DNA from 2 places in the Streptomyces sp. NPDC047981 genome. Region 1 is predicted to be linked to the other one. Evidence: predicted binding sites of a transcription regulator. Region 1 holds the regulator's gene; the other holds the start of a gene.
What was found. Region 1 encodes HrcA, which represses chaperone genes, less so after heat shock. Its sites were predicted from a motif close to TTNGCACTCNGNNNNNCNGAGTGCNAA; they were not measured.
Positions count from the first base shown of each region.

Region 1 (11,448 bases):
GACGCGGCGCGGAAGGCGGGCGCGCGGGAGGTGGCCTGCCCGAAGACGACGAAGCCGGCGGAGCGGCTGACGTTCGTACGGCAGGAGTTCCGGTCGCTGGGGCGGTCGGCGACGCCCGAGGCGTGCCAGGCGCTGGTGGACGCGATCGGCAGCGATCTGCGGGAGCTGGCGTCGGCGGTGTCGCAGCTGACGGCGGACGTGGAGGGGACGATCGACGAGGCGGTCGTCGGGCGGTACTACACGGGGCGGGCGGAGGCGTCGTCGTTCAACGTGGCCGACCGTGCGGTGGAGGGGCGGGCGGCGGAGGCGCTCGAAGCGCTGCGCTGGTCGCTCTCGACCGGCGTCCCGCCCGTCCTGATCACAAGCGCGCTCGCGCAGGGCGTCCGGGCGATCGGCAAGCTGTCGTCGGCGCGGGGTGGGCGGCCGGCGGATCTCGCGCGGGAGCTGGGGATGCCGCCGTGGAAGATCGACCGTGTGCGGCAGCAGATGCGGGGCTGGACGCCGGACGGGGTGTCGCTCGCGCTGCGCGCTGTGGCGGAGGCGGACGCGGGTGTGAAGGGCGGGGGGGACGACCCGGAGTACGCGCTGGAGAAGGCGGTGGTGGCGGTGGCTCGGGCGGCGAGGATGAGGCGCTAGGACTGGGCGCGTTGCGGGTGCGGGTCCGTTCCGTTCGGGCGATTCCCCCCACCCCGCCCCTTCCCGAAACCCTGCCGGGGGCTGGTGGGGGCTGAACGGATCGGGGCTGCGCCCCCGACCCCTGCCGGGTGCGGGTGGCTTCGCCCCCGCGTTGGGGCGCGGCCTGCCTGGTTCGGGCTTGGCCCGAGCCCTTGCCAGGCGCGGGTGGCTTCGCCCGCGCGTTCGGGCGGGGCCTGCCTGGTCCGGGCTTGGGGCAAGGCCTTGCTGGGCCTCGGCGGGTGTGGCGCGGGCAGCCGGCGGTGTACGGGTACGGCGAAGGCCCCGGGCTCCTGGGGAAGGAGGCTCGGGGCCTTCGGCGTGTGCTGGTGGGCTCGTGCACGCGTGGCGAACGCGTGTCGCGCGCGAGTCCGGGGTGCCGGTTGGGAGCGGGGTAGAGGGCCCGCTGGGTCCCGTCCGGCGTTACATCAGAGGGGCTCAGCCCTGCAGAGCGGCAACCTTGGTGGCCAGCGCCGACTTCTTGTTGGCGGCGGCGTTCTTGTGGATGACACCCTTCGAGACAGCCTTGTCGAGCGCGCGGGAGGCGGCGCGAGAAGCCACGACGGCCTTCTCGACGTCACCCGCGGCGACGGCCTCGCGGGCCTTGCGGATCGCGGTCTTGAGCGAGGACTTGACGGCCTTGTTGCGCAGGCGCGCCTTCTCGTTCGTCTTGTTCCGCTTGATCTGGGACTTGATGTTCGCCACGAAAAGAGCCTTTTCAGGTTCGGTGTTGTTTCTGAGGTGTGTACACATCGCTGAGAGGGCGCACGTGACACAGCTGTCCACGTTATCAGGGCCTATAAGCTCCGCCCAAACCGAGCGGCGGCTCCCACTCGTGGGACGATGGAGCCTACGTATCCAACCGACCATCGCCCCGAGACGAGACCTTGCGTGCCCGCGACTCCTACCAACGTGCCTGAGCCGAGCCGTACCGACCCTGCGTTGATCCGCAATTTCTGCATCATCGCGCACATCGACCACGGCAAGTCCACACTCGCCGACCGGATGCTCCAGCTGACCGGTGTGGTCGACCAGCGGCAGATGCGCGCCCAGTATCTCGACCGGATGGACATCGAGCGCGAGCGCGGCATCACGATCAAGTCCCAGGCGGTCCGTCTTCCCTGGGCGCCCACCGAGGGCGAGGGTCAGGGGAAGACCCACATCCTCAACATGATCGACACCCCCGGGCACGTCGACTTCACCTATGAGGTCTCGCGGTCCCTGGCGGCCTGCGAGGGCACGATCCTGCTCGTCGACGCGGCCCAGGGCATCGAGGCGCAGACCCTCGCGAACCTGTACCTCGCGATGGAGAACGACCTCACCATCGTTCCCGTACTGAACAAGATCGACCTGCCCGCCGCGCAGCCGGAGAAGTTCTCCGAGGAGCTCGCCAACCTCATCGGCTGCGACCCCGCGGACGTGCTCAAGGTCTCCGCGAAGACCGGTCTCGGTGTCGAGGCGCTGCTCGACCGCGTCGTCGCGTCCGTGCCGGCCCCCGTCGGTGTCGCCGACGCGCCCGCCCGCGCGATGATCTTCGACTCCGTCTACGACTCCTACCGGGGCGTCGTGACGTACGTCCGTGTCGTCGACGGGCAGCTCAACAAGCGTGAGCGCATCAAGATGATGTCGACCGGCGCCAGCCACGAGCTCCTCGAGATCGGCGTCTCGTCCCCCGAGATGACTCCGTCCGACGGCATCGGCGTCGGCGAGGTCGGTTACCTGATCACCGGTGTGAAGGACGTCCGGCAGTCCAAGGTCGGTGACACGATCACCAGCCTGAGCAAGGGGGCGACCGAGCCGCTCGGCGGGTACAAGGACCCCAAGCCGATGGTCTTCTCCGGGCTCTACCCGCTCGACGGCTCGGACTACCCCGAGCTGCGCGACGCCCTCGACAAGCTGCAGCTCAACGACGCCGCGCTGGTCTACGAGCCGGAGACCTCCGCCGCCCTCGGCTTCGGCTTCCGCGTCGGCTTCCTCGGCCTGCTGCACCTGGACGTGATCCGGGAGCGCCTGGAGCGCGAGTTCGGTCTCGACCTCATCGCCACCGCCCCGAACGTCGTGTACCGCGTGGTGATGGAGGACGGCAGTGAGCACGTCGTCACCAACCCGAGCGAGTTCCCCGAAGGCAAGATCAACGATGTCTTCGAGCCCGTCGTGCGGGCCACGATCCTCGCCCCGAGCGAGTTCATCGGCGCGATCATGGAGCTGTGCCAGACCCGGCGCGGCACTCTCCTCGGCATGGACTACCTCTCCGAGGACCGGGTGGAGATCCGCTACACCCTCCCCCTCGCCGAGATCGTCTTCGACTTCTTCGACCAGCTGAAGTCCAAGACCCGCGGTTACGCCTCCCTCGACTACGAGCCCACCGGCGAGCAGACCTCCAGCCTGGTCAAGGTCGACATCCTGCTGCACGGCGACAAGGTCGACGCCTTCTCCGCCATCACCCACAAGGACGCCGCGTACGCCTACGGTGTGCGGCTCGTCGCCAAGCTGCGCGAGCTCATCCCGCGGCAGGCCTTCGAGGTGCCGATCCAGGCCGCCATCGGCTCCCGGGTCATCGCCCGCGAGACCATCCGCGCCATCCGCAAGGACGTCCTCGCCAAGTGCTACGGCGGTGACATCTCCCGTAAGCGGAAGCTGCTGGAGAAGCAGAAGGAAGGCAAGAAGCGGATGAAGATGGTCGGCTCGGTGGAGGTCCCGCAGGAGGCCTTCATCGCCGTGCTGTCGAGCGACGAGTCCGGCGGCAAGGCGAAGAAGTAGGAAGAACCGGCCGACGGACCATCCGTCCCCCGCGTCCGACCGGATGCGTCGAACGGGTCCCCGCACCGGCAGTGCGGGGGCCCGTTCGTCTTTGGTTCTGTTATCAACCGGGTATGAAGAGGCGGCCCGCAGCCTCTTACGCGCCGGACCCCGGCGCCTTACTCTGATCGCGGCTCGAAGGTTACTCGCGAGTTAGTACGCATGGAACGCACCGCCAGAACGCACCGCCGCCGCCCGGAGGACGTCGTGAGCGACACACAGACCCAGATCGAGAACCGGCCGCCCTCGGTGGCGAACCTTTTCCTTGAGCGCGTGGCGCGGACTCCCGACGCGGAGGCCTACCGCTACCCCGTCCCGGCGGCCGACGGCCAGGGCCCGGACGACTGGAAGTCGCTCAGTTGGGGACAGGCCGCCGAGCGGGTCTTCGCGATCGCCGCGGGTCTGATGGACCTGGGCGTCCAGCCGGAGGAGCGGGTCGCCCTCTCCTCCTCGACGCGGGTCGAGTGGATCCTCGCCGACCTCGGCGTGATGTGTGCCGGTGCCGCCGTCACCACCGTCTACCCGCAGACCAACGCCGAGGAGTCGGCGTTCATCCTCGCCGACTCCGAGTCCAAGGTGCTGATCGCGGAGGACGCGGCCCAGCTGGCCAAGGCCCGTGAGACCCGCGCCGACCTGCCCGGCCTCCACCACGTCGTCGTCATCGACGCCACGGGTGTCGAGAGCGACGACTGGGTCCTCTCCCTCGCCGAGCTGGAGGCCCGTGGCAAGGCGTACCTGGAGAAGCACGCCGACGCCATCAAGGAGCGCGTCTCGGCCATCACCTCCACGCAGCTCGCCACCCTCATCTACACCTCGGGCACCACCGGCCGGCCCAAGGGCGTCCGCCTCCCGCACGACAACTGGTCGTACATGGCGAAGGCCATCGCCGCGACCGGCCTGGTCACCCAGGACGACGTCCAGTACCTCTGGCTGCCGCTCGCGCACGTCTTCGGCAAGGTGCTCACCTCCGGCCAGATCGAGGTCGGCCACGTCACGGCCGTCGACGGCCGTATCGACAAGATCATCGTGAACCTGCCGGTGGTCCAGCCGACGTACATGGCCGCCGTGCCCCGGATCTTCGAGAAGGTCTACAACGGCGTCGCCGCCAAGGCGCGCGAGGGCGGCCCGGCGAAGTACAAGATCTTCCAGTGGGCTGCCGGGGTGGCCCGCGAGTACGCCAAGGTCAGCCAGGACAACTTCCGCCGCACCGGTACCGCCTCCGTGCCCTTCGGCCTCTCGGCCAAGCACAAGGTCGCCGACGCGCTGGTCTACAAGAAGCTCCGCGACGCCTTCGGCGGCCGGCTGCGCGCCGCCGTCTCCGGCTCCGTCGCGCTGGCGCCCGAGATCGGCTACTTCTTCTCCGGCGCGGGCATCCACATCCTGGAGGGCTACGGCCTGACGGAGTCCAGCGCCGCCTCCTTCGTCAACCCGGGCGAGGCGTACCGCACCGGCACCGTCGGCAAGCCGCTGCCCGGCACCGAGGTCCGGATCGCCGACGACGGCGAGATCCTGCTGCGCAGCCCCGGCATCATGGAGGGCTACCACGGCCTGCCCGAGAAGACGGCCGAGGTCCTGGAGGCGGACGGCTGGTTCCACACGGGCGACATCGGCGAGCTGTCCGCAGACGGCTACCTGCGGATCACCGACCGCAAGAAGGACCTGTTCAAGACCTCGGGCGGCAAGTACATCGCCCCGACCGAGATCGAGGGCCGGTTCAAGGCGGTCTGCCCGTTCGTCTCCAACATCGTCGTCCTGGGCGCCGACCGGAACTACTGCTCCGCGCTCATCGCCCTCGACGAGCCCGCCATCCTCGGCTGGGCCGCCGAGCACGACCTCGCGGGCAAGTCGTACGCCGAGGTCGTCGCCGCCCCGCAGACCCAGGAAATGGTCCAGGGGTACATCGACCGGCTCAACGGGGACCTGCAGCGGTGGCAGACGATCAAGAAGTTCCGGCTGCTGCCGCGTGACCTGGACGTCGAGCACGGCGAGCTGACGCCGTCGCTGAAGATGAAGCGGCCGGTGGTCGAGCGGACGTACAAGGACCTCATCGAGGAGATGTACGCGGGGGCGCGGGAGGCGTAGCCCCGGCCGTCTCCGGTCGACGGGATCCTTGACGGACGACCCTTGACGGCTGTCCGTCAAGGGTTGTCCACAGGGCGGCCTGCTTGCTCGGGCGGTACGGGACAATGGGCTCATGCCTTCCGTACTGCCCGATGGTGAGCCCATGCCCGAGGACGGGGCGCTGCCCGCGCACGCCCTGGAAGGGGCCGGGGAGCGGCCGCTCGGGTTCTATCTGCACGTGCCGTACTGCGCCACGCGGTGCGGCTACTGCGACTTCAACACGTACACCGCGAGCGAGCTGCGCGGTGCCGGTGGCGTGCTCGCCTCCCGGGACAACTACGCGGGACAGGTGACCGAGGAGATACGCCTCGCCCGCAAGGTGCTCGGCGACGACCCGCGCCCGGTGCGGACGGTCTTCGTCGGCGGCGGTACGCCGACGCTGCTCGCCGCCGGGGACCTCGTACGGATGCTGGGGGCGATCCGGGACGAGTTCGGGCTCGCGGACGACGCCGAGGTGACGACGGAGGCGAACCCGGAGTCGGTGGACCAGGCGTATCTCGAGGAGCTGCGGGCCGGTGGCTTCAACCGGGTGTCCTTCGGGATGCAGAGCGCCCGGCAGCACGTCCTGAAGGTCCTCGACCGCACCCACACGCCGGGCAGGCCCGAGGCGTGCGTCGCCGAGGCGCGGGCGGCGGGCTTCGACCACGTGAACCTGGACCTGATCTACGGGACGCCTGGGGAGTCCGACGACGACTGGCGGGCGTCCCTGGAGGCGGCGATCGGGGCGGGGCCCGACCACGTCAGCGCCTACGCGCTGATCGTCGAGGAGGGCACACAGCTGGCCCGGCGGATCCGCCGCGGCGAGGTGCCGATGACGGACGACGACGTGCACGCGGACCGGTATCTGATCGCCGACTCCGTCTTCGCCGAGGCCGGTTTCGATTGGTACGAGGTGTCGAACTGGGCCACCTCGGAGGCCGGGCGGTGCCTGCACAACGAGCTGTACTGGCGCGGCGCCGACTGGTGGGGAGCCGGTCCGGGGGCGCACTCGCACGTGGGCGGCGTGCGGTGGTGGAACGTGAAGCATCCGGGGGCGTACGCGCAGGCGCTGTCCGCCGGCAGGTCGCCGGGTGCCGGGCGCGAGATCCTCTCGGCCGAGGACCGGCGCGTCGAGCGGGTGCTTCTGGAGCTGCGGCTCCGGGAGGGGTGCCCGCTGGACCTCCTGCGCCCGGACGGGCTCGCCGCGTCCCGCAAGGCCCTCGCGGACGGCCTCCTCGACGAGGTGGCGTACGGCGAGGGGCGCGCGGTCCTGACCCTCCGGGGACGGCTCCTTGCGGACGCGGTGGTCAGGGACCTGGTGGACTAGGGCCCCGCGTTTCTGGATCAGGCCGGGCGCGCGGGCCCTGGCACCTTGCCTCGCCCTGATCCGGCCCGACCGGCCCGAGCAGGACTGGCGCCGTGCCTCGCCCTGATCCGGCCCGACCGGCCCGAGCAGGACTGGCGCCGTGCCTCGCCCTGATCTGGCCCGACCGGCTCGACCGGCCGGGCAGGCCCTGATCGGCCAGGCAGACCTGATCGGCCGGGCAGACCCGACCGGCCGGACAGACCTGTTCGGCCGGGCAGGCCCCGCTACGGCGCCGTGACGAAGTCGATCAGTTCCTCCACCCTGCCCAGCAGGGACGGCTCCAGGTCCTTGTAGCTGTGGACCTTCGACAGGATGTGCTGCCAGGCCGCGCCCGTGTTCGGGGGCCAGCCCAGGGCCTCGCAGACGCCCGTCTTCCAGTCCTGGCCGCGCGGGACCGTCGGCCAGGCGGGGATGGAGAGCGAGGCCGGCTTCACGGCCTCCCAGACGTCGATGTACGGGTGGCCGACGACCAGGACGTCCGGTGACGAGATCTGCGCCGCGATGCGGGACTCCTTCGAGCCGGGGACCAGGTGGTCGACGAGGACGCCCAGGCGTGCGTCCGCCGCCGGGGCGAAGTCGGCCACGATCGCCGGGAGGTCGTCGATGCCCTCCAGGTACTCCACCACCACGCCCTCGATCCGGAGGTCGTCGCCCCAGACCCGCTCGACCAGCTCGGCGTCGTGCCGGCCCTCGACGTAGATCCGGCCCGCCCGTGCCACCCGAGCCCGCGCCCCCGGGACCGCGATCGATCCGGAGGCGGTGCGGGTCGGCCGCGCCGGCCCGGACGCCGGGCGCACCAGCGTCACCGGCCTGCCCTCCAGGAGGAAGCCCCTCGGCTCCATCGGGAACACCCGGTGCTTGCCGAAGCGGTCCTCCAGGGTCACCGTGCCCGCCTCGCAGCGGATCACCGCCCCGCAGAAGCCCGTCGAGACCTCCTCCACCACGAGGTCCACCTCCGCCGGCACCTCCGGCACCGGGGCGGATCGCTTCCACGGGGGCGTCAGGTCGGGGTCGTAGCTGCGCATTCGCGTGACGTTATGCGACGGCGAAGCGCCGTGCCAGTTCCTCGCGTTGGCGTCGCACGAACGCGGCGTCCACGACCGCCCCGTGGCCCGGTACGTACACCGCGTCCGCGCCGCCCAGGGCCAGCAGCCGGTCCAGGGCGTCCGGCCAGCGCGACGGGATCGCGTCCGGGCCCGCCTGTGGTTCCCCGGACTCCTCCACCAGGTCCCCGCAGAAGACGACCTCCCGGCCACCGGGGACGAAGAGCGCCAGGTCGTGCGCCGTGTGGCCCGGGCCCACGTTCGCGAGCAGCACCTGCCGGCCGCCCAGGTCCAGCGTCCACTCGCCGGAGACCACGTGCTGCGGCGCCACCAGCACGTCCACCGCCTCCGCCGCCGCGAACGCGTCCACCCCGTGCCGTACCGCGTCCGCCATCAGCTCGCTCGCCTCCCGGCGCAGCAGCGCGTCCACGCCGACCGCCCCGTACACCTCCGCCCCCGCGAAGGCCGCCGTGCCCAGGACATGATCGAAGTGGGGGTGGCTGAGTGCGATGTGTGTCACTCTTCGGCCCCCGGTCAGCGACTCCACCTGGGTCCGCAGCGCCGTTCCCTCCCGGAGCGTCGAGCCCGTGTCGTACAGCAGGACGGCCTTCTCGCCCACCACCAGGCCCACCGTGGCGTCCCAGCCGGGCAGTCTGCGCCGACCGACACCGTCCGCGAGCCGCTCCCAGCCGAAGTCTTCCCAAGCGACATCCATACCGCGACGCTATCCGCAAGGACGCGCTCCGACGCGGCCTCCTTGCCAGGAGCGATGCCCGCCGCCGTACACTGGCCGGGGGATTCCTGGCACTCGGACAGGGCGAGTGCCAAATGTGGAGCAACCGATACGACCGAACGACAGCTGGAGGTGGGCGCGATGCTCAGCGAACGCAGACTCGAGGTGCTGCGCGCCATCGTCCAGGACTATGTCGGGACGGAGGAGCCGGTCGGCTCCAAGGCGCTCACGGAGCGCCACAAGCTCGGCGTCTCGCCCGCCACCGTGCGCAACGACATGGCGGTCCTGGAGGACGAGGGCTACATCGCCCAGCCCCACACCAGCGCCGGACGCATCCCGACCGACAAGGGCTACCGCCTCTTCGTCGACCGGCTCGCCGGCGTCAAGCCGCTGTCGACGCCCGAGCGGCGCGCGATCCACAACTTCCTCGACGGAGCCGTCGACCTCGACGACGTCGTCGGGCGCACGGTCCGGCTGCTCGCGCAGCTGACCCGGCAGGTCGCCGTCGTGCAGTACCCGTCGCTGACCCGTTCGACGGTCCGGCACGTGGAGCTGCTCTCGCTGGCGCCCGCCCGGCTGATGCTCGTCCTCATCACGGACACCGGCCGCGTCGAGCAGCGCGTCATCGACTGCCCCGCGCCGTTCGGCGAGACCTCGCTCGCCGATCTGCGCGCCCGGCTGAACAGCCGGGTCGTCGGCCGCCGTTTCGCGGACGTGCCGCAGCTGGTGCAGGATCTCCCGGAGTCCTTCGAGGAGATGGAGGACCGCGGGACGGTCTCGACCGTGCTCGCGACCCTGCTCGAAACCCTGGTGGAGGAGCACGAGGAGCGGCTGATGATCGGCGGTACCGCCAATCTCACCCGCTTCGGCCATGACTTCCCCCTCACGATCCGGCCTGTGCTCGAAGCGCTCGAGGAGCAGGTCGTGCTCCTCAAGCTGCTCGGCGAGGCCAAGGACTCGGGCATGACCGTACGGATCGGGCACGAGAACGCCCATGAGGGCCTCACGTCCACGTCCGTCGTCGCGGTCGGCTACGGTTCGGGCGACGAGGCAGTCGCCAAACTCGGCGTGGTCGGACCGACCCGCATGGACTACCCCGGAACGATGGGAGCGGTACGCGCAGTGGCACGTTACGTCGGACAGATCCTGGCGGAGTCGTAAGTGGCCACGGACTACTACGCCGTACTCGGCGTACGCCGCGACGCGTCCCAGGACGAGATCAAGAAGGCATTCCGGCGGCTCGCCCGCGAGCTGCACCCGGATGTGAATCCCGATCCGAAGACGCAGGAGCGCTTCAAGGAGATCAACGCCGCGTACGAGGTGTTGTCGGACCCGCAGAAGAAGCAGGTCTACGACCTCGGCGGCGACCCGCTGTCCGCGTCCGGCGGCGCCGGTGCAGCCGGTGGCTTCGGCCAGGGCGGCTTCGGGAACTTCTCGGACATCATGGACGCGTTCTTCGGCACGGCGTCGCAGCGCGGACCGCGCTCGCGCACGCGGCGCGGCCAGGACGCGATGATCCGTCTGGAGATCGACCTCAACGAGGCCGCCTTCGGCACGACGAAGGACATCCAGGTCGACACGGCCGTCGTCTGTACGACGTGTTCGGGCGAGGGCGCCGCGCCCGGCACCTCCGCGCAGACCTGTGACATGTGCCGCGGCCGCGGTGAGGTCTCCCAGGTCACCCGGTCCTTCCTGGGCCAGGTCATGACCTCCCGCCCGTGCCCCCAGTGCCAGGGCTTCGGCACCGTCGTCCCGACCCCGTGCCCCGAGTGCGCGGGCGACGGCCGGGTCCGGTCCCGCCGTACGCTCACGGTCAAGATCCCGGCCGGTGTCGACAACGGCACCCGCATCCAGCTCGCCGGCGAGGGCGAGGTCGGCCCGGGCGGCGGCCCGGCGGGTGACCTGTACGTGGAGATCCACGAGGTCCCGCACGAGGTCTTCCAGCGCCGCGGCGACGACCTGCACTGCACGGTGACCATCCCGATGACGGCGGGCGCGCTCGGCACGAAGGTGCCGCTGCAGACCCTCGACGGGCTCGAAGAGGTCGACATCCGGCCGGGCACCCAGTCCGGCCAGTCCATCCCGCTGCACGGGCGCGGCATCACGCACCTGCGGGGCGGCGGACGCGGTGACCTGATCGTCCACGTCGAGGTGACGACCCCGTCGAAGCTCGACCCCGAGCAGGAGCGACTGCTGCGCGAACTCGCGAAGCTGCGCGGCGAGGAGCGGCCGACGGGTCAGTTCCAGCCGGGTCAGCAGGGGCTGTTCTCGCGGTTGAAGGACGCGTTCAACGGGCGGTAGGTCTGGTCTGTTCTCGGACATCGAGGACGCGTTCAACGGGCGCTGAGCCCGCGTTGTGCCTGGAAGGGCGGCATCCGCTTCGAGCGGGTGCCGCCCTTCCCGTATGACACGATGCCTGCATGTCCACCGCGCTGAACGATCTCTCCCGGTACCCGATCGTGCAGGCCCCCATGGCGGGCGGCGCGTCCGGTCCGCAGCTCGTCGGGGCGGTGTGCGAGGCCGGGGGGCTCGGGTTCCTCGCCGGGGGGTACAAGACCGCCGGCGGGCTCTACCAGGAGATCAAGCAGGTGCGCGGGCTGACCGGTCAGCCCTTCGGGGTCAACCTCTTCATGCCGCCCGGCGGACAGCACGCCGACTCCGCCTCCGTCGACGTCTACCGGCACCAGCTGACCGGCGAGGCCACCTGGTACGAGACGGCCCTCGGCGACCCCGAC
Region 1 covers NZ_JBEZNQ010000003.1:56,321-67,768, reverse strand. Annotated here, with positions in the region: gene holA (DNA polymerase III subunit delta) at 1-636, shown strand, start outside; gene rpsT (30S ribosomal protein S20) at 1,111-1,377, opposite strand; gene lepA (translation elongation factor 4) at 1,564-3,432, shown strand; gene AB0E14_RS03100 (long-chain fatty acid--CoA ligase) at 3,679-5,553, shown strand; gene hemW (radical SAM family heme chaperone HemW) at 5,666-6,898, shown strand; gene AB0E14_RS03090 (DUF3097 domain-containing protein) at 7,162-7,962, opposite strand; gene AB0E14_RS03085 (MBL fold metallo-hydrolase) at 7,973-8,695, opposite strand; gene hrcA (heat-inducible transcriptional repressor HrcA) at 8,855-9,874, shown strand; gene dnaJ (molecular chaperone DnaJ) at 9,875-11,014, shown strand; gene AB0E14_RS03070 (nitronate monooxygenase) at 11,134-11,448, shown strand, end outside.

Region 2 (11,448 bases), on a different contig from region 1:
CCTGGACGGCCTCGCCTATGCCTCCGGGATCGAGGAGCCGTTCGTCGTCGCGACGGACGCGCGCCGCAAGGAGGTCTACTGGGCGCGGTACGACAACGCCCGTACGCGCGTCACCGAAGCGGCCGTCGACCGGCCCGCCGAGATCGCCGAGCAGGTCGCCGGGCTCCCCGTCGTCGGCGCGGGCGCCCTGCTGTACCCCGAGGTCTTCCCCGACGCCCGCGACCCCGAGCACCAGTCCGCGGGCGCGCTGGCCGCGCTCGCGGCCGAGCGGCTCGCGGCCGGCGGCGACGGCTTCCTCGACCCGCTGCCGATGTACCTGCGCCGCCCCGACGCCCAGGTGCCGAAGAACTACAAGGTGGTCACGCCCAAGTGACAGCCCCGACCTCCGCGACCGCGGCCGCGACCCTGCGCGAGATGCGCTGGTGGGACATCGCGCCCGTGCTCGTCATGGAACACGAACTGTTCCCCGAGGACGCCTGGTCCGCGGGGATGTTCTGGTCCGAGCTGGCCCACGCCCGGGGGCCGGCCGCCACCCGCCGCTATGTCGTCGCGGAGGCCGGGGGGAAGCTCGTCGGCTACGCAGGGCTGGCCGCGGCCGGCGGCCTCGGCGACGTCCAGACGATCGCCGTCGCCCGCGACCAGTGGGGCACCGGGCTCGGCGCCCGGCTCCTCACCGACCTCCTCCAGCACGCCACCGCCTTCGAATGCGAAGAGGTGCTCCTCGAAGTGCGGGTGGACAACACCCGGGCCCAGAAGCTGTACGAGCGCTTCGGCTTCGAGCCGATCGGCTTCCGCCGCGGCTACTACCAGCCGGGGAACGTGGACGCCCTCGTGATGCGGCTGACCGTCCAAGCAACCGAGACCGAAACTGAGACTGAGACTGATTCCGATGGCTGCTGACGAACCCCTCGTACTCGGCATCGAGACCTCCTGCGACGAGACCGGCGTCGGTATCGTCCGGGGGACGACGCTGCTCGCCGACGCCATCGCCTCCAGCGTCGACACCCACGCCCGCTTCGGCGGGGTCGTGCCCGAGATCGCCTCCCGCGCGCACCTGGAGGCGATGGTCCCGACCATCGAGCGCGCCCTGAAGGAAGCCGGCGTCTCGGCCCGCGACCTCGACGGCATCGCCGTCACGGCCGGTCCCGGCCTCGCCGGCGCGCTGCTCGTCGGGACCTCGGCCGCGAAGGCGTACGCGTACGCGCTCGGCAAGCCGCTCTACGGCGTGAACCACCTGGCCTCGCACATCTGCGTGGACCAGCTGGAGCACGGCCCGCTGCCCGAGCCCACGATGGCGCTCCTCGTCTCCGGCGGGCACTCCTCGCTGCTCCTCGCCCCCGACATCACCGCCGACGTCCGCCCGATGGGCGCCACCATCGACGACGCGGCCGGCGAGGCCTTCGACAAGATCGCGCGCGTCCTGGACCTCGGCTTCCCGGGCGGACCGGTCATCGACCGGCTCGCGAAGGAGGGCGACCCGACGGCGATCCACTTCCCGCGCGGCCTGTCCGGCGCGAAGGACCCCGCCTACGACTTCTCCTTCTCCGGCCTGAAGACGGCCGTGGCGCGCTGGATCGAGGCCAAGCGGGCGGCGGGCGAGGAGGTGCCGGTACGGGACGTGGCGGCGTCCTTCCAGGAGGCCGTCGTCGACGTGCTCACCCGGAAGGCCGTTCGGGCCTGCAAGGACGAGGGCGTCGACCACCTGATGATCGGCGGCGGAGTGGCGGCCAACTCGCGGCTGCGGGCGCTGGCCCAGGAGCGGTGCGAGCGGGCCGGCATCCGGCTGCGGGTGCCCCGGCCCAAGCTGTGCACCGACAACGGCGCGATGGTGGCGGCCCTGGGCGCGGAGATGGTCGCCCGCAACCGGCCGGCCTCCGACTGGGAGCTGTCCGCAGACTCGTCGCTGCCGGTGACCGACCCGCACGTGCCGGGCGCCCACAGCCACGGTCACGGGCACGACCACGACCACGTGCACGAGATCAGCAAGGAGAACCTCTACTCATGAGGGTCACCCTGATGTGGGAGGCCAGGGCGGTCCAGGGCCGGGGCGCCGAACTCCTGGAGTGGGCGCGGGCCCAGGTCCTGCCCTACGAGCCGGTGCGGCGCGAGTTCTTCCGCGCCCCGCAGGACCGGGTGCTCGTCCTGACCTGGTGGGACGCGGAGACGCTCGACGCCGAGCTGCCCGAACTGCCCGAGCCCGCGGCGGAGCTGATCACCCGGCCGGTGCACCGCTGGCGCTTCGAGGCCATGGCCTGAGGCAACCCCGGGGCGCCTTCCCGCATCCTCCACGGCGTGACTCTCGGCGTGGACAAGAAGATCGTGACCTGGGCGGCGCTGACCGCCGCCGCACTGCTCATATCCGGCTGCGGCGGCACGGCGGGCGCGTACTCCGAGTCGGCGCCCACGGCCTCCGGGAGACCGGCTTCGCCCGCGACACCCCCCGCCGGCGGCGCGGCGCCCGGCCGGGCCTCCGAGGCCGCCGCGTACGAGAAGTGGGGTCTGAAGCCCTTCGCCGCGCCGCCCGCCCCGCCGAAGGACAAGCCGGTGAAGCGCGTGCCCGGGGGGCCGGTGCCCGTCATCAGCGAGATACCGACCAAGGACAAGGTCGTCTTCATCACGATCGACGACGGGGCCGAGAAGGACCCCGAGTTCGTGAAGATGATGCAGGAGCTCAAGGTCCCGGTGACGATGTTCCTCACCGACTCCGCGATACGCACCGACTACGGCTACTTCAAGCCGCTCGCCGCCCTCGGCAACGGCGTCGCCAACCACACCCTCACCCACCCCAACCTGCGCACCCTCGGCCGGTCCGCGCAGCAGCGGGAGATCTGCGGCCAGCAGACGAAGCTGGCGAAGGAGTACGGGACGACCCCGCGGCTCTTCCGCCCGCCCTACGGCAACTGGAACGAGGACACCCGCGCGGCGGCCGGCGCGTGCGGCGTGGACGCGATCGTGCTGTGGCGCGAGTCGATGCAGATCAAGAACATGCAGTACCAGCGCGGCGACAAGAAGCTGCACCCCGGCGACATCATCCTGGCCCACTTCCGGGGCCCCGCCGAGCTCAAGGGCACGACGATGACCCGGATGACGGCCGACATGCTCCGCCGCATCCAGGAGCAGGGCTTCACCGTGGCCCGCCTGGAGGACTACGTCTGAGAAGTTTTCCGCGCGTGGTGTCGATGCGGGCCCGGCCCGTTCGACGTATGAGTGAAAGGCGGGGAACGGCCCCGCCCGCCACGCAAGGAGAACGACCATGCCCCGCTACCTGACGCTGATCCGCATCGAGGAGGGCTCCTTCGAGCTGGAGGACGCCGACCCCGGCTTCGACGCCCGCATGGGCGCGCTCTTCGAGGAGATCACCAAGGCCGGCGTGATGCTGGAGACGGCCGGCCTCAAGCCGACCAAGGAGGCCAGGCGGATCCTCTGGGAGGGCGGCAGGACCTCCTTCACCGACGGCCCCTTCACCGAGACCAAGGAGGTCATCGGCGGCTACTCGATCACCCAGTGCCGGGACCTGGCCGAGGCCGTCGAGTGGGCGAAGCGGTTCCTCGAGGTCCACCCGCCGCAGTGGAAGGTGGGCTGCGAGGTCCGCGAGATCGAAGAGATGTGAGCAGCGATGTGATCTGACGCGGCCGGGGCGGGTGGTGTCATGGTGGATCCATGACCGCACCCGCCCCCGGCGCCGTCGAGATCGTCGAGACCGTCTTCCGGATGGAGTCGCCGCGGATCATCGCCGCCGTCGCGCGGATCGTCCGGGACGTCGGCATCGCCGAGGAGATCGCCCAGGACGCCTTCGTCGCCGCCCTGGAGCAGTGGCCGCGCACGGGAGTCCCGGACCGGCCGGCCGCCTGGCTGACGGCCGCCGCCAAGAACCGCGCGGTGGACCTCGTACGGCGCAGGGAGACGTACGCGCGCAAGCTGGCCGAGGTCGGGCGGGAGCTGCCGGAGTCCCGTCACGACCCGGAGCCGTCCGGGCCCGGCGACATCGACGACGACCTGCTGCGGCTGGTCTTCACCGCCTGCCACCCGGTGCTCTCCGCCGAGGCGCGGACCGCGCTGACCCTGCGGCTCGTCGGCGGGCTGCGCACGGACGAGATCGCCCGGGCCTTCCTCGTGCCGGAGGCGACGGTCGCGCAGCGGATCGTGCGGGCGAAGCGGACGCTGGCGAAGGCGGGTGTGGAGTTCGAGGTGCCCTACGGGGAGGAGCGGGCGGCCCGGCTCGGCTCGGTCCTGGACGTCATCTACCTCGTCTTCAACGAGGGGTACGCGGCGACGGCCGGCGACGACCTGCTGCGCCCCGCGCTGTGCGAGGACGCGCTGCGGCTCGCCCGGGTGCTCGCGGGGCTCATGCCGAAGGAGGGCGAAGTCCACGGCCTGGCCGCCCTGCTGGAGATCCAGGCGTCCCGGACGGCGGCCCGGACAGGGCCGGACGGGAAGCCGGTCCTGCTCGCCGAGCAGAACCGGAACCGCTGGGACCGGCGGCTCATCCTCCGCGGCTTCGAGGCGCTCGCGCGGGCGGCCGAGTGCGGTCCGTACGGTCCCTACGCCCTCCAGGCCGCCATCGCCGCCTGCCATGCGAAGGCGCCCGCGTACGAGGCCACGGACTGGCGGACGATCGCCGCGCTGTACGGCCGCCTCGCGGCCCTCACACCGTCCCCCGTGGTCGAGTTGAACCGCGCGGTCGCCGTCTCGATGGCCGAGGGACCGGAGGCGGGCCTCGCCCTCGTCGACGCCCTCAGGGAAGAACCCGCCCTGTCCGGCTACCACTTGCTGCCGAGCGTCCGGGGCGACCTGCTGGCGCGGCTGGGACGGGAGGCGGAGGCCCGCGAGGAGTTCGAGCGGGCGGCCGCCCTGACCCGCAACGAACGGGAACGTGAACTCCTGCTCGGGCGGGCCCGGGACCTGGGCGGTCAGTAGCGCAGGATCCGGCCCGCCGAGGTGCCGATGAGGACCGTGCCGTCGGGGGCCGCGTGCAGGGACAGGAGGCCGTACGGGGGCAGGGGGCGGTGGGCGAGGACGGTTCCGTCGGTGGTGGCGACCGAGACGAGGGTGTCGTCGGCGCACAGGGCGTGCAGGATGCCGTCGTGCGCGTCGAGGGCGACGACCTCCGACTCCAAGGGCCGGGTCCAGGCGATCTCCCCCGTGGGGTGGGCGCGGCGGACCAGTTCCTTCCGGCCGTGCAGCAGCGCGGGGCCTTCCGCGTCGACGGTGTGGACCGCGGGGCCGAGCGGCGCGTCGACGGAGTGGAGCGTCGTCTCGGCGGTGGTACGGGGGTCGAGCGCGACCACGTCCCTGCCGCGCCGCCCGTAGAGCAGCTCGGGGCAGCGGCGGACGTCGAGCGGGACGAGGTCGTAGCGGTTCGGCTCCTGGACCCCGCCCAGCGGGGTGCCGTCGGGGGCGAAGAAGCGCGTGTTGGGCGGGGTGGGGGGCTCGACCTCGATGGAGCGGTTGTAGGTGTCCCGGATCGCCCAGACCCCGTCCGTACGTGCCTGCAGCGCGGCCGAGAACGGGACCGAGGGGCGGTCGAGGACCGTGCCGTCGGCCGTGGAGACGAGCGGGAAGTCGGTCCGGGCCCGGGCGTCGGGGCCCGGGACGGTGATCCTGGCCGTCCGCTCGTCCGCGGCGACCTCGATGCGCGTGCCGTGGGCCCTCGGCTCCGCGGGAACCCGCCAGAGCAGGGTGCCGTCGGGCGCCCAGCACTCCACGGCCGTGTCGCGGCGGGTGGCGAGCACCCGGCCGTCGCTCAGCCCGGCCACGGCCCGGACGCCGCCGAGGCCGTCGTAGGTCCGCCCCGCCCGTTCGGCGATCTCCGCGAGGAGCGGTCCCGCGGGCGAGCCGGGCTGGTCGGGGTAGGTGTCCGTGGCTTCGGGATCGAGCGGCTCCCGCTCCAGGGCGGTCAGGTCGAGGGCGTCGGGGGCGAGGCCGAGCCAGTCGTCCCGTACGAGGGTGCCCCGGGACGCGTAGCGGACGTACTCGTCGTGCTCGTCCACGCGGAAGAAGGTGAGTTCGAGGGTGCGGGCGTCCAGCCAGCGCACCGGGTCGACGCCCCACCGGGGGTCGGCGAAGTCCACGCGCCGGCCGTTGTCGGGCTCGAAGAGCGTGAGTCCGCCCGCGCGGTCGTACTCGTCGTAGTTGTCGAGGCCGACGGCGAGCAGCGGGAGCGTGGGGTGGAAGGCGATCGACTCCGCGTCCATCGCGAACATGAGCAGGTGCGCGCAGGAGAGGTCGTCGGCGCGGTGGACGGCGACCCGGCTCTGCTGGTGCAGGACCGAACTGACCGCGATCCACCGGCCGTCGGCGCTGACGGTCACCTGGGAGGCATGGCCGCGCAGCTCGGGGAACGGTTCCTCGTGGAGCGGGGGCAGCTCACCCACGGTCTGCCACCGCCGGTCCGCCGATCAGCATCGTCGGGGCGCCCGCGACCCGGGTCAGGAAGACCGTGGCCGCGTTCGGGCCCTTCGGCTTGACCCGGCGGCGGATCTCCTCCGGCTCGACCGCCGAACCGCGCTTCTTCACCGTCAGCGTGCCGACCTCCCGCTCGCGCAGCAGGGCCTTCAACTTCTTCAGGTTGAAGGGGAGTTCGTCGGTGATCTCGTACGCCGTGGCGAACGGCGTCGGGGTGAGGGCGTCCGCCGTGACGTACGCGATGGTCTCGTCGATCAGGCCGCCGGGCAGCTCCTCGGCGACCTCGGCGACCAGGTGCGCGCGGATGACCGCGCCGTCAGGCTCGTAGAGGTACCGCCCGAGCGGGCGGACCGCCGGGTCGGGCAGGCCGCGCCCGGTCAGGCTCGCGCCGGACGGCAGGAGGGTCGCGCGGCGCGCGCCGGGGGAGGTGCCGAACCAGAGCACGGCCTCCTTCACGTCCCCGCCGTCCGAGATCCACTCGGCCTCGGCCTCCTCGGGCACCGCCTCGTGCGGGATGCCGGGGGCGATCTTCAGCGCCGCGTGCGGGGCCTTGCGGGCGGCCTCGACGGCCCAGGAGAGCGGCGGGGAGTACGCCTCCGGGTCGAAGATCCTGCCCCGGCCGCCGCGCCGCGCCGGGTCCACGAAGACGGCGTCGTACGGGCTCGTGTCGATCTCGGTCACGTCCGCGCACCGCACCTCGATCAGCCCGGCGAGGCCGAGCGCCTCGGCGTTGGCGCGGGCGGCGGCCGCCGTCAGCGGGTCGCGGTCCACGGCGAGGACCGAGATCCCGGCCCGGGCGAACGCGAGGGCGTCGCCGCCGATCCCGCCGCACAGGTCGGCCACGGAGCGCACGCCGAGCGCGTGGAGGCGTTCCGCGCGGTAGGTCCCGACGGTGGCCCGGGTCGACTGCTCGACGCCGTGCGGGGTGAAGTACATCCGGTACGCGTCCTCGGCGCCGAACTTCGCCACCGCGCGCTGCCGCAGCCGGGCCTGCCCGAGCGCGGCCGAGACCAGTTCGGCGGGGTGCTCGCGGCGCAGCCGGGAGGCGACGGCCAGTTCCTGGGCGGGGTCGTAGTCGCGCAGGGCGGCGAGCAGCGTCTGGCCCTCGGGGGCGAGCAGGGCGGTGAAGTCGGCGAGGTCGGTCACCCGTCCCATTGTGGGCCAGCCGGGGGATGGTGGGGGCCGGGTGGAGGTGTCGACGGCTGTGCGGGGCATTCCGCTGACAGGATGCGGCGCCATGCAGCTAGTACGACAAGCAGAAGAAAAGCGCTCGAAGCGGGCGGCGGCACGCCTCCGCCGCTCGGTCGGCGCCGCCCTGGTCGTCGCCGCGCTCGGCTCCGCCTGCGCGGGCCCCTCCGGCGACGGGGGGTCCCCCGCGGAGGGCCGCAAGGGCCCCGCGCGGCCCGCCGCCGGTCAGCCACAGGCGGAGGGCGCGTCAGGGGCGCTCGCCGCTTACGTCGAGAAGGTCCGCCAGCGCCGCACCGCCCGGGCCCTGGCCGCCAAGAAGTGGGGCCTGGACCGGCCGCCGCTGGAAGCCCCCGCCCCGCCGGCCGTGAAGCCGAAGATCACCACGCGCAAGGGCTTCGAGACGGACGGCGAAGGGCTGCCGCCGGTGTTCACCACCGTGCCGACGAAGGAGAAGGTCGTCTTCCTGACGATCGACGACGGCGCGGAGAAGGACCCCGAGCTGCTGCGGATGATGAGCGACCTGCAGATCCCGTACAGCGCCTTCCTGAGCGACTACCTCGTCAAGGAGGACTACGGCTACTTCAAGAAGATGCAGGACGCCGGGGTCGCCCTGCACAACCACACCCTCAACCACCGCTACCTGCCCGGGCTCTCGTACAGCGCGCAGAAGCGCGAGATCTGCGGGATGCAGGACGTCATCGAGAAGCGGTACGGGAAGCGGCCCCCGCTCTTCCGGCCGCCGTACGGCAACTACAACGAGGACACCCTGCGCGCCGCCGCGACGTGCGGGGTGAAGGCGGTCCCGCTGTGGGCCTCGGAGGCGTTCCCGGACCGGATGGAGTGGCGCGAGTGGGACCGGGACCTGCACCCCGGCGACATCGTGCTCACGCACTTCCGGGGCAAGGAGGACTGGAAGGGCACGATGCCCGACATGATCCGCCGGGTGATGAAGACGATCACGGCCAAGGGGTACGCGGTCGCGAAGCTCGAGGACTACGTGTGAGCCGCGCGCGCCGGCCGGTCATCGGCCTCGTCCTGGCCGGCGCGCTCCTGGGGATCTCGGGGTGCGCGTCGTCCGTGGACCCGATCGAGCGCCTGGGGCGGAAGGCGGCGCAGCGGCTCGACACCGACACCGGCGCGGGGGAGCGGCCCGCGGGCGGCGCGCTCTCGGGGGCGGCGGCCCGCGTCCTGCACCGACTCTCCCGGCTGGACGACGGGATCGCCGAGGACGGGCCGCGTCGCGGGGTGCGTGGCGCGGACGAGCCGCGCCGGGCGGGCCGGCCCTGAAGGGTCGGGGCGCGAGGCCGTCATGTCCGCGCCTTCGTACGGAACCTCAGGGTCCGTCGGGCCGTTGCCCGTACCGGGACCGGATCGAACGCCACCCGCCACCGAACCGCCGGTGCATCGGACCCGCCGCCGCATCGCCTGCGCATCGCACCCGCCGGCGCATCGCACCCGCCCGCCGAGCCGCCACGCGGTGCTGAATTGGCACTCCGCTTGACCGAGTGCTAATCGCAGTCATAGTCTCGGCTCTGGCACTCCCCACTGGAGAGTGCCAACACAGCGACGGGCAGGTCCGGCACCCGCGACGACGGATCCACCTGGTCGCCACCTCAGACAGTTAACCCCGTGAGATCTCCGAAGGGGGAGGTCGGATCGTGACGACCACCAGCTCCAAGGTTGCCATCAAGCCGCTCGAGGACCGCATCGTGGTCCAGCCGCTCGACGCCGAGCAGACCACCGCCTCTGGCCTGGTCATCCCGGACACCGCGAAGGAGAAGCCCCAGGAGGGCGCCGTCCTCGCCGTGGGTCCGGGCCGCTTCGAGAACGGCGAGCGCCTTCCGCTCGACGTCCAGGTCGGCGATGTCGTGCTGTACAGCAAGTACGGCGGCACCGAGGTGAAGTACAACGGCGAGGAGTTCCTCGTCCTCTCGGCTCGCGACGTGCTCGCGATCATCGAGAAGTAATTCACCGAAGTATCTGAGACAGATGCTTTGAGCTGCGCCCCTTGACCCCGCACTGGGCGTCCGGGGGCGCAGTTCGTTTACACACGATTTCCGAGAGGGCTGAATCGCTCCCATGGCGAAGATCCTGAAGTTCGACGAGGACGCCCGTCGCGCCCTTGAGCGCGGCGTCAACAAGCTTGCCGACACGGTGAAGGTGACGATCGGCCCCAAGGGCCGCAACGTCGTCATCGACAAGAAGTTCGGCGCCCCCACCATCACCAACGACGGTGTCACGATCGCCCGCGAGGTCGAGATCGAGGACCCGTACGAGAACCTCGGTGCCCAGCTGGTGAAGGAGGTGGCGACCAAGACCAACGACATCGCGGGTGACGGCACCACCACCGCCACCGTGCTCGCCCAGGCGCTCGTCCGCGAGGGCCTGCGCAACGTCGCCGCCGGCGCCTCCCCGGCCGCCCTGAAGAAGGGCATCGACGCCGCGGTCAAGGCCGTCTCCGACGAGCTGCTCGCGACCGCCCGTCCGATCGAGGACAAGTCCGACATCGCCGCCGTGGCCGCGCTCTCCGCGCAGGACCAGCAGGTCGGCGAGCTCATCGCCGAGGCGATGGACAAGGTCGGCAAGGACGGTGTCATCACCGTCGAGGAGTCCAACACCTTCGGTCTGGAGCTCGACTTCACCGAGGGCATGGCCTTCGACAAGGGCTACCTGTCCCCGTACATGGTGACCGACCAGGAGCGTATGGAGGCCGTCCTCGACGACCCGTACATCCTGATCCACCAGGGCAAGATCTCCTCGATCCAGGACCTGCTGCCGCTGCTGGAGAAGGTCATCCAGGCCGGCGCCTCCAAGCCGCTGCTGATCATCGCCGAGGACGTCGAGGGCGAGGCCCTGTCGACCCTGGTCGTCAACAAGATCCGTGGCACCTTCAACGCCGTGGCCGTCAAGGCCCCCGGCTTCGGCGACCGCCGCAAGGCGATGCTCGGCGACATGGCCACCCTCACCGGTGCCACCGTCATCGCCGAGGAGGTCGGCCTCAAGCTCGACCAGGCCGGTCTGGACGTGCTGGGCACCGCCCGCCGCGTGACCGTGACCAAGGACGACACCACCATCGTCGACGGTGGCGGCAACTCCGAGGACGTCGCGGGCCGCGTCAACCAGATCAAGGCCGAGATCGAGTCCACCGACTCCGACTGGGACCGCGAGAAGCTCCAGGAGCGCCTCGCGAAGCTGGCCGGCGGCGTGTGCGTGATCAAGGTCGGCGCCGCCACCGAGGTGGAGCTGAAGGAGAAGAAGCACCGTCTGGAGGACGCCATCTCCGCGACCCGCGCCGCGGTCGAGGAGGGCATCGTCTCCGGTGGTGGCTCCGCTCTGGTCCACGCCGTCAAGGTCCTCGAGGGCAACCTCGACAAGACCGGCGACGAGGCCACGGGTGTCGCGGTCGTCCGCCGCGCCGCCGTCGAGCCGCTGCGCTGGATCGCCGAGAACGCCGGCCTCGAGGGCTACGTCATCACCTCGAAGGTGGCGGAGCTGGAGAAGGGCAACGGCTTCAACGCCGCCACCGGCGAGTACGGCGACCTGGTCAAGGCCGGCGTCATCGACCCGGTCAAGGTGACGCGCTCCGCGCTGGAGAACGCCGCCTCGATCGCCTCCCTCCTGCTCACCACCGAGACCCTCGTGGTGGAGAAGAAGGAAGAGGAGCCGGCGGACGCGGGCCACGGCCACGGCCACGGTCACTCGCACTGACGCACGCGCTGACGGCTGATCGCCCGTAGCCGATCGCTGAGGTCCGGTGTCCCGGGAGGGGCACCGGACCTCGGCGTTTTCCCGCGCCTCCTCGCTCCTTGACGCCTCTACGCCTCCTCGCTCCCTACGGCTCCTCGCTCCCTAGGC
Region 2 covers NZ_JBEZNQ010000067.1:26,600-38,047, reverse strand. Annotated here, with positions in the region: gene tsaB (tRNA (adenosine(37)-N6)-threonylcarbamoyltransferase complex dimerization subunit type 1 TsaB) at 1-373, shown strand, start outside; gene rimI (ribosomal protein S18-alanine N-acetyltransferase) at 415-900, shown strand; gene tsaD (tRNA (adenosine(37)-N6)-threonylcarbamoyltransferase complex transferase subunit TsaD) at 890-2,005, shown strand; gene AB0E14_RS30280 (hypothetical protein) at 2,002-2,256, shown strand; gene AB0E14_RS30275 (polysaccharide deacetylase family protein) at 2,293-3,156, shown strand; gene AB0E14_RS30270 (YciI family protein) at 3,254-3,610, shown strand; gene AB0E14_RS30265 (RNA polymerase sigma factor) at 3,661-4,917, shown strand; gene AB0E14_RS30260 (PQQ-binding-like beta-propeller repeat protein) at 4,911-6,374, opposite strand; gene AB0E14_RS30255 (class I SAM-dependent methyltransferase) at 6,367-7,560, opposite strand; gene AB0E14_RS30250 (polysaccharide deacetylase family protein) at 7,643-8,596, shown strand; gene AB0E14_RS30245 (hypothetical protein) at 8,593-8,880, shown strand; gene groES (co-chaperone GroES) at 9,252-9,560, shown strand; gene groL (chaperonin GroEL) at 9,673-11,301, shown strand.
Region 2: a site for HrcA is predicted at 9,637-9,663, ahead of groL (chaperonin GroEL). Genes of this name have one in related genera too.